Regions from separate parts of the Janthinobacterium sp. RA13 genome, predicted to be linked through region 1. Evidence: predicted binding sites of a transcription regulator. Region 1 holds the regulator's gene; the other holds the start of a gene.
What was found. The regulator FliA, encoded in region 1, starts transcription of late flagellar genes. The targets are predictions, from matches to a motif close to CTAAAGTTTNNNNNNNNNNNGCCGNTA.

Region 1 (4,417 bases):
AACCCAGCTGGCGGAAATTTCATGGGGTTCGACGCAGCAGCGCGAGCCGCAAAAAGCCGTCGTGCTGCGCGAAATGCTGGCCGCCGGTTTTTCTGCCAGCCTGGCGCGCTACCTGATCGACAAGCTGCCGGCCGGCCTCGATGGCGCGCAAAGCATGCGCTGGATCAAGACCGTCCTGAGCCGCAACCTGAACACGGTGGCCAATGAAGACGCCATGCTGGAGCAGGGCGGCGTGTTTGCCCTGGTCGGCCCGACCGGTGTCGGCAAGACCACCAGCACGGCCAAGCTGGCGGCTCGCTGCGTGATGCGCCACGGCCCGGAAAAGCTGGCCCTGATCACCACGGATGCCTATCGTATCGGCGCGCATGAGCAATTGCGCATCTACGGCAAGATCCTCGGCGTGATGGTGCATTCCGTGAAGGACGAGGCGGACCTGCGCATCGCCCTGAAGGAATTGAAGAACAAGCACACGGTGCTGATCGATACGGTCGGCGTGAGCCAGCGCGACCAGATGGTGACGGAGCAGGTGGCCATGCTGTCGGGCGCCGGCGCCGACGTGAAACGTTTGTTGTGCCTCAATTCCACCGCGACGCAGGAGACCCTCAACGAAGTGGTGCGCGCATATCAAGGCAGCGGCCTGGCCGGCTGCATCATGACCAAGCTCGATGAAGCGGCCTCGATCGGCAATGTGCTCGACGTGGTGATCCGCCAGAAGCTGAACCTGTTTTATGTGTCGAACGGCCAGCGCGTGCCGGAAGACCTGTACCTGGCCGACCGCGGCTACCTGATCGACCGCGCATTCAAGCTCAAGCGCGACTCGGCGGCCACGCAGTTTTCCGATGCCGAACTGCCGCTGCTGATGGCGCAGGCGGCCGCCCGCAACAATGAAGCGCGCGGGGTGCACCTTGGCTAATTTCGATTTCGATCAGGCCGAAGGCTTGCGCCGCATGCTGGCCGGCCCGCAGCCGCGCGTCATGACGTTCCTGTCGGCCACGCCGCAGGACGACAAGGGCGCCATGCTGGTCAACCTGGGCGCTTCGCTCGCCTACGGCGGCAATGACGTGCTGCTGCTCGACGCCAGCGGCGGCAGCGATGGCGTGGCTGCGCGCCTGGGCCTGGCGCACGGCGCCAGCCTGCGCGACGTGGCGCGCCAGCAGTGCGGCTTGAACCAGGTCATCCACCAGGTGCCGCAAGGCTTCGGCGTGGCCAGCCTGGGTGCGCGCAACCATTTGATGGACAGCATGGACTATGCGGGCGAGGACGAACTGCGCCGCCTGGGCAAGACCTTCGAGGTGCTGGCGCGCCAGAGCGGCATCGTGCTGGTCGACGGCGTCATGGCCGACGAGGGCGACTGCTTCCCCGTGCCGCTGATGGCCTCATCGGATATCGTCGTGCAAGTGTCCACCAGCGCCACCTCGATCAAGGCGGCGTACTGCCTGATCAAGCGCCTGAGCCAGGAACTGGGACGCCGTCCGTTCGGCATCCTCGTCACCGGCGCTTCCGAATCCGAAGCAAAAGTGGTATACGATAATATGGCGCAGGCGGCGAGCCGCTACCTGGCCGTGAAGCTGACCTCGATGGGTTCGGTGCCTGCCGATGAATATCTGCACCGCGCGGCGCGCCTGGGCCGCAGCGTGGTCGATGCGTTTCCGCTGGCGGGCGCCTCGGTGGCGTTTCGCGGCCTGGCCGAGCGGCTGGCCCGTTCGGCGGCGCCGGTGCTGGGCGGCACCTTGTACCAGACGGGGAGCCCGCACCAGTTCAGCGCCTGAAGCCAACCGTAGCACCAGATAAGATGAGAAAACAATAAGCAGCCTATGTACACGGTCAAAGGGAAATCGAACAAGGACTATTTGCTGACGGAGCATATTCCGCTGGTGAAGCGTCTGGCGCACCATATGAAGGCGAAATTGCCGCCTTCGGTCGAGGTCGATGACCTGATCCAGGCTGGCATGATCGGCCTGCTCGATGCCATCAGCCGCTATGAAGAGACGCATGGCGCGCAGTTCGAGACGTATGCCGTGCTGCGCATCCGCGGCGCCATGCTCGACGAATTGCGCACCAGCGACTGGCTGCCGCGCAGCATGCGCCAGAACATGCGCAAGATCGAAGAGGCGATGAGCACCTTGCAGCAGCGCCTCGGCCACCCGCCGACGGAGTCGGAAGTGGCGAAGCTGCTGAAAATGTCGCTGGCCGACTACCAGGAAATGCTGGGCGACGGCGGCGGCCACCAGCTCGTGTACTACGAAGACTTTCATGACCCGGACGGCAATGACAGCTTCCTCGACCGCCATTGCGTGGACGAGGACAGCGACCCCTTGCGTTCCCTGCTCGATACCGATTTCCGGCAATCCGTGATCGATGCCATCGACGCGCTGCCGCCACGCGAGAAAATACTCATGGGCCTGTACTACGAAGAAGAGCTGAACCTGAAGGAGATCGGCGCGGTGATGGGCGTGTCGGAATCGCGCGTCTCGCAGCTGCATACCCAGGCCGTCGCGCGCCTGCGCGCAACCTTGAGGGAGCTGGCGTGGACTGGTCCAGCGTAATCGGGCTGGCGCTGGCGCTGGCGGGCCTGTTGGTCGGCCAGGCACTGGAAGGCGGCAAGATGGCCTCCCTGCTGCAGCCGGCCGCCTTTGCCATCGTCATCGTCGGCACCTTCGGCGCCGTGCTGCTGCAAACGCGGCTGCGCACTTTTGTGCGTGGCCTGGAAATGTTGCGCTGGGTCTTCCTGCCGCCGTCCGACACGCGCGCCGCGCTGGCGCGCGACATCGGGCAATGGAGTCTGACGGCGCGCCGCGACGGCCCGCTGGCGCTCGAGCGCCTGATGGAAAACACGGCCGACCGCTTCAACGCCAAGGGTTTGCGCATGATCGTCGACGGCATCGCGCCCGACAAGCTGCGCCAGCTGCTCGACGTGGAAATTTCCGCCTACGAAATGGCCGAGCGCCAGGCCGTCAAGGTGTGGGAATCGGCGGCCGGCTATTCGCCCACCATCGGCATCCTGGGCGCCGTGCTGGGCTTGATCCACGTCATGGAAAACCTCACCGACCCGAGCAAATTAGGTGGCGGCATCGCCGTGGCGTTTGTCTCGACGATTTATGGCGTGGGCCTGGCCAACCTGCTGTTCCTGCCGGTGGCAAATAAACTCAAGGCCATCGTGTCGCGCCGCGTGCTGCAATACGAAATCACGGCCGCCGTGCTGTACGACATCGCCACGGGCGACCATACGCGCATCATCGAAGAGCGCGTGTCGAGCCTGCTGCACGAGCATTGACCATGATGCGGCGCGCGCGCAGGAAGTATGACGAGGAACCGGACAACCAGGACCGCTGGCTGATCTCGTACGCCGACTTCATCACCCTGCTGTTCGCCTTTTTCGTCGTCATGTACGCCATTTCGCAAGTCAACGAAGGCAAATACCGCGTCTTCCAGAATGCCATCGGCCAGGCCTTCAGCCTGGAAAAGGGCGCGCCGCCCATCATCATGGAAGCGCCGCAAGCCATTCCGCTGCCGAATCCCTCCCTGAAACGCCGCACGGAAGCCATCCGCCGCGAGCGCGAACACATGACGCGCCTGGCGCAGGACCTGACGTCGACCCTGGCGCCGCTGGTGAAGGAGGGCAAGGTGCGGGTCACGCAGACTAGCCGCGGCGTGAGCGTGGAAATCAATGCCAGCGTGCTGTTCGATCCGGGCGCGGCGCGCCTGACGACGGAGTCGGACCAGGCCCTGCGCGCCGTGGCCGTGCTGCTCAAGGACGACACGCACGACGTGCAGGTGGAAGGGCATACGGATGTGCAGCCGATCAGCAATTCGAACTTTGCCTCGAACTGGGAATTGTCGGCCGCGCGCGCCAGCGCTGTGGTGCGCCTGTTCATCGCCAGCGGCGTCAAGGCTTCGCGCCTGACGGCCGTCGGCCACGCCGACAATATTCCCGTGGCGCCCAATGAAACGGCGGAAGGGCGCGCGCGCAACCGCCGGGTCGCCGTGACGATTTTGTCGGGCATCCCCGAAACGGTGACGGAAGTGCCGACGGCGCCCGTGGCGCCAGCCAATTGAACGCCGCCGCTTGGTACAATCGCGGCATTCTCTCTTTTATCTCTTCCTCATGAAAAGCAGCTCCCTGGGCGGTCTCGTCTATTCCACCGAAACGGGCCGCATGTGTCCAGCCTGCCGCCAGCCGTTGGCGCAATGCGCGTGCAAGGCGCAAGCCAAAGCGGCGCCAATCGGCGACGGCGCGGTGCGCGTGTCGCGCCAGACCAAGGGCCGCGGCGGCAAGAGCGTCACCGTGGTAAAAGGCTTGGCGCTGGACGCCATCGCGCTGGCCCTGCTGGGCAAGCAGTTGCGCACGCAGTGCGGCTCGGGCGGCACGGTCAAGGATGGCGTGATCGAAGTGCAGGGCGACCATGTCGACACCATC
Region 2 (4,417 bases), 2.8 Mb from region 1:
CGCAAGCCCTGCATGCGGGCGCTGTCGCCCTGGTAGAACGCGCGGTCAGGCAAGCCCAGCCCGCCCTGCAGCAGATACGCCACATTGCGCGTGGTGTCGTTCAAGTCTTGCGCCACCCACAGGCCGAACAGGTTTTCCGTATAAAAATTGGTGGCGTTGAGCGGGTCGACATCGGCGCGCAAGCTTTCGCCCAGCGCGCGGGCCAGTCCTGCCAGGTCGCGGATGCCATCGATCTTCTTCAGCAACGGCTTGATCGGCGCCCAGCCTTTCGCTTCGATAGCCGATTCATCCATCCAGGAACGGTAAAAATCGCTGACCTGGCGCGCCGAGGCATCGGCCTGCGGCGCCGCCGACAAGCCTTCGACGAGACCGATGATGCGCTCGTTGGTGGCGTTGGCGAGGATGGCGAACGAACCCCAGCTGCTGCGGTCGGCGGGAATCTCCGTCTTGCGCAGCCAGTCGCCATTCACGTAATCGTAGAAATCGTCGCCGGGCAAGGCCGTGGGGGCAGCGGGAACAACGGCGCTGGCGGCCGCCTGCTGGCCATGCGCCTGGGCGGGCAAGCCGGCCAGCGACACGCCGGCCAGGGCGAGGATAATGGCGGCCTGGACTGGCGTCCGGGACCAGGGAAAACGCAAACCGTGCATGGCGATCCTTTCGATGGAATAGTCAAAATCATAGCCTGTTTCCCATGAAAAAAGCGCCCCGGAATTTTTTTGCATGCGGACAAAAAATCGGCCTATAGTTTCACGACCCCGCGCCGCGCGAATGCCAAGGAGATTGCCATGCAACTGGAAGCGCTGTTTCAGCAACCCCACGCCCTGCCTGCCGCCCCGAAGATCGTTGATGAACTGGTGCGCAGTTTCGACAACCCCGCCATCGCCACCGAAGACATCGCCCGGCAGCTGGGAGCGGACCCGGCCTTGAGCGCCAAGCTGCTGCGGCTGGCCAACTCGGCGTATTACCACGTCTCGCGCAGCATCGGCACGGTGGAAGACGCCGTGCTGATGCTCGGCTTTGTTACCGTGCGCACGCTCGTCATCAGCTCGGGCCTGGTCAGCGGCTACAAGAGCGTGCCTGGGCTGAACCTGCCACAATTCTGGCGCTACAGCCTGCACAGCGCCGTGTCGGCCCGCTGGATCGCCAGACAGACGGGCGACAACCAGGATCTGGCGTTCACCATCGGCATGATGCATGCGATCGGTCAACTGGTGATCCATGCGGCCATGCCCGAGCAAGCCATGCAGCTCGACAAGATCGCCCCGCCGCTCGACGCGCGCCGGCTCGACGCGGAGCGGGTTTCCCTGGGCTATGACTATGCGCAGGTGGGCGCCGAACTGGCGCGCCGCTGGAAGTTCCCCCCTGCCTTTGCCGAGGCCATCGCCGCCTTTCCCGATCCGCTGGCCAAGGCGCCGTTGAACCGCCTGGCCGCCATCATCCACTTGGCCGCCTGGCGCGCCCGCGTCGATGAAAACGCGTTGAGCAATGAAGAAATCATCGCCTGCTACCCCAGCAACGTGGCCGAAGCGCTCGGCTTGCCACCCTCGGTGCTGGTCGACAAGATGCCGCCGCCCACCGAACTGAGCGCGGGACTGGAAGAACTCGTCAAATAAATCCATCAGCGCCGGCATCGTCGGCCCAGCATCCATGCGGCTTGGCGGGCGATTTCGGCGGCCCGCCAAAACTATGCAAATTATTTTCACTTTTTTTTCAAAAACACCCTCAAGTTCCGGATAAGCACGCCGTTAATCTAGACAAGCGGTAATCCATTCACTAGTTACGGGTGTGCTCATGACCTCCAACGACGTTCTCTCGATGTACGAAAATATTGCAGGAATGACCAATAAAATGGTCGTGGCCGCACGTTCGAGCGACTGGAATGACTTGGATGCCCTGGAAAACCAGTGCGCCAGCGCTGCCAGCGCGACCATGACAGGCAAGGTGCCTGCCCTGGCCGGCGCCTCGCGCCTGCGCAAGATCGACTTGCTCAAGCAAATTCTGGCAAACGACCGCGAAATCCGCGCCATCACGGAACCGTGGATGACGCAGCTGCCGAGCGCCATGCAGGGCGCCCGCGCCCGCATGTAAGAAGCTGCAACACCAGAAACGACAAAAGCACCCGCGGGTGCTTTTTTACATCTACCGCCTGAGCAAGGAGCGCGGCAGTTGCGGCGCTCGGGAACAAGGAGGGGGAATTTGGAAGGCGAGCCCCAGGTATCTCCTGGCGTCGCCTCGCTGCCGGTTGCATCCGGCGTTCGCGAGCACATCGTCGGCATCGCGAACCGCTTCCAGACCCAGGCGTTTATGCAACGCTACACCTGTTTGCCGCGCCACACTATCGTTGGTGACTGCGCCAGGCTGGGGCTGTTTTGTCGTAGAGCAAGTCCACTGAATTAATCATAACACCATCTTTAAGAAATAGGCAACGCGATTGGCAAGCATATCCATGTCTTTTTTCAATATCTTTTTTTATATCAAATTGTAGCGCAGCCTTGCAGCACGATTAACGCGAGAACGGCTCCGGTTCCGGCTCGGCTACCGTTCCATCCTCCACCGCCTCCGTCAGCACGGGCACATCCTTTTTCTTGCGGCGGAACGGTTTGCGCAGCAAGACCCAGTATTTCGACGGCGCGCCCGGCACTGCCGCCTGCTTGCGCATGCGCACGACATACACGATGAGCGCCGTCAGCAACAGGAAGGCCACGGTGCCGATGCCGAGCCACAGCAAGCCATTGCCGCCCGCCTTCTTGTCAGCGGCTGGCGCCGCGTGCAGGGGCTTGGGCTTGGCATGCGGCGCCGGCGCCTCGGCAGGCGCGGCAGCCGGCGCAGCAATGGCGGCGGCAGCGGGCTGAGCCAGCGCCTTTTGCAAGGCGCCGATCTTGCCCTCCAATTCGCCGAGCTTGTCATTCAGGGCCGCGTTTTTCTCATCCAGCGCCATGCACGCTTGCGCCTGCCCGGCATCCGCCTGCGGTGCGCAAGCGGCCACGGGCGCCGTGGCGCGGCGCAGCGGCGGCGCACGCAGCGCGGGCACAGCCGGTGTGGGTGCGGCGGGCGGCGGCACGAACACGCGCGCCGGGCGCACCAGGCCCTCGGCGCGCGCGCGGGCCGCCAGCGCGGCGGCATCGGGCGATGGCGCGCCAGTTACCGCGCGTGGCAACGGCGCGGGGGCAGGCATGGGCATGAGTACCGGAACGGCGGGCCTGGCTGGCGCACTGACGGCAGCGGCAGCAGGCGGCGCCGGCGTCAGCCACACGGTGCCCAAGCGCACGACGGCGCCATTGCCATTGCCCAGCAATAAATACAGATGCACGTGGCCCGCCTGGATCGCTTGCCGCGTAGTCACGCGCACATAGTGGCGCCCACCGCGTTCCAGCGGGCTGATCGTCAACCCCTGCAGGGCCGGATCCATGCCGATGCCGCCGCCGCGGTACACATCGGGCGAGGCCAGGCGCACGGCCACGCCGTTGGCTTCCTCGGGCGCCAGGGCCGTCAGTTCGATCTCGGCCAGCAAGGGCTGGCCCACGTGCGACAGCACGGCCATCTCGCCCAGTTCGGCCGCCATGACGGGCGGCGAGGCCAGGCTGGCGGCGGCGCACGCGATCAGGGACCAACGGAGAATAATGCTGCTGTGCATGGACTGATCGCTTTGATAACAGGATAAGAAGGGGGACTCGCCTGTCTTTAACGGCAGGAAATCGCAAAAATATAGATGGGCCACGGCAAAAATGATGCAATACAGCATCATCCTGTGCCTTTTTTGCGCCTGGAGTACACTCGATCCACCTCTATCGATGAAAGGGATGTCATGAGTAGCAGAATCGAACGCGACAGTTTCGGCCCGATCGACGTACCCGCCGACCGGCTGTGGGGAGCGCAAACGCAGCGCTCGCTTGAGCACTTCCATATCTCCACGGAAAAGATGCCGCCCGAACTGATCGCCGCCCTGGCCACCGTCAAGCGCGCAGCCGCCCACGTCAACCTGGACTTGGGATTACTAGATGGCAAGAAAGCCATCGCCATCACGCAGGCGGCCGACGAAGTACTGGCCGGCAAGCACGACGCAGAATTCCCGCTGGCCGTCTGGCAGACGGGCTCTGGCACGCAAAGCAATATGAACATGAATGAAGTGCTGGCCAACCGCGGCTCCGAGCTGATCGGCGGCTTGCGTGGCGCCGAGCGCCTGCTGCATCCGAACGACGACGTCAACCTGGGCCAGTCCTCGAACGATATCTTTCCCACCGCCATACACGTGGCGGCCGCCCTGGCCGTCGCCAACACGGTCTTGCCGCCGCTGCGCCAGCTGCGCGCCACCCTGGACGCGAAAGCGACGGAATTTGCCGACATCGTCAAGATCGGCCGCACGCACTTGCAGGATGCGACGCCGCTGACCCTGGGCCAGGAATTCTCGGGCTACGTG

Region 2: the regulator FliA is predicted to act here: its motif matches at 1,722-1,748, upstream of FG13_RS25235 (flagellar protein FliT).

Annotation. Positions count from the first base shown of each region.
Region 1 is NZ_JQNP01000001.1:2,906,139-2,910,555, reverse strand. Features, by position in the region: gene flhF (flagellar biosynthesis protein FlhF) at 1-913, shown strand, start outside; gene FG13_RS12905 (MinD/ParA family ATP-binding protein) at 906-1,769, shown strand; gene FG13_RS12900 (RNA polymerase sigma factor FliA) at 1,815-2,546, shown strand; gene FG13_RS12895 (flagellar motor protein) at 2,528-3,274, shown strand; gene motD (flagellar motor protein MotD) at 3,280-4,056, shown strand; gene FG13_RS12885 (translation initiation factor Sui1) at 4,106-4,417, shown strand, end outside.
Region 2 is NZ_JQNP01000001.1:5,703,944-5,708,360, reverse strand. Features, by position in the region: gene FG13_RS25245 (M13 family metallopeptidase) at 1-647, opposite strand, end outside; gene FG13_RS25240 (HDOD domain-containing protein) at 786-1,613, shown strand; gene FG13_RS25235 (flagellar protein FliT) at 1,837-2,088, shown strand; gene FG13_RS30240 (type IV pilus assembly protein FimV) at 2,504-3,634, opposite strand; gene fumC (class II fumarate hydratase) at 3,806-4,417, shown strand, end outside.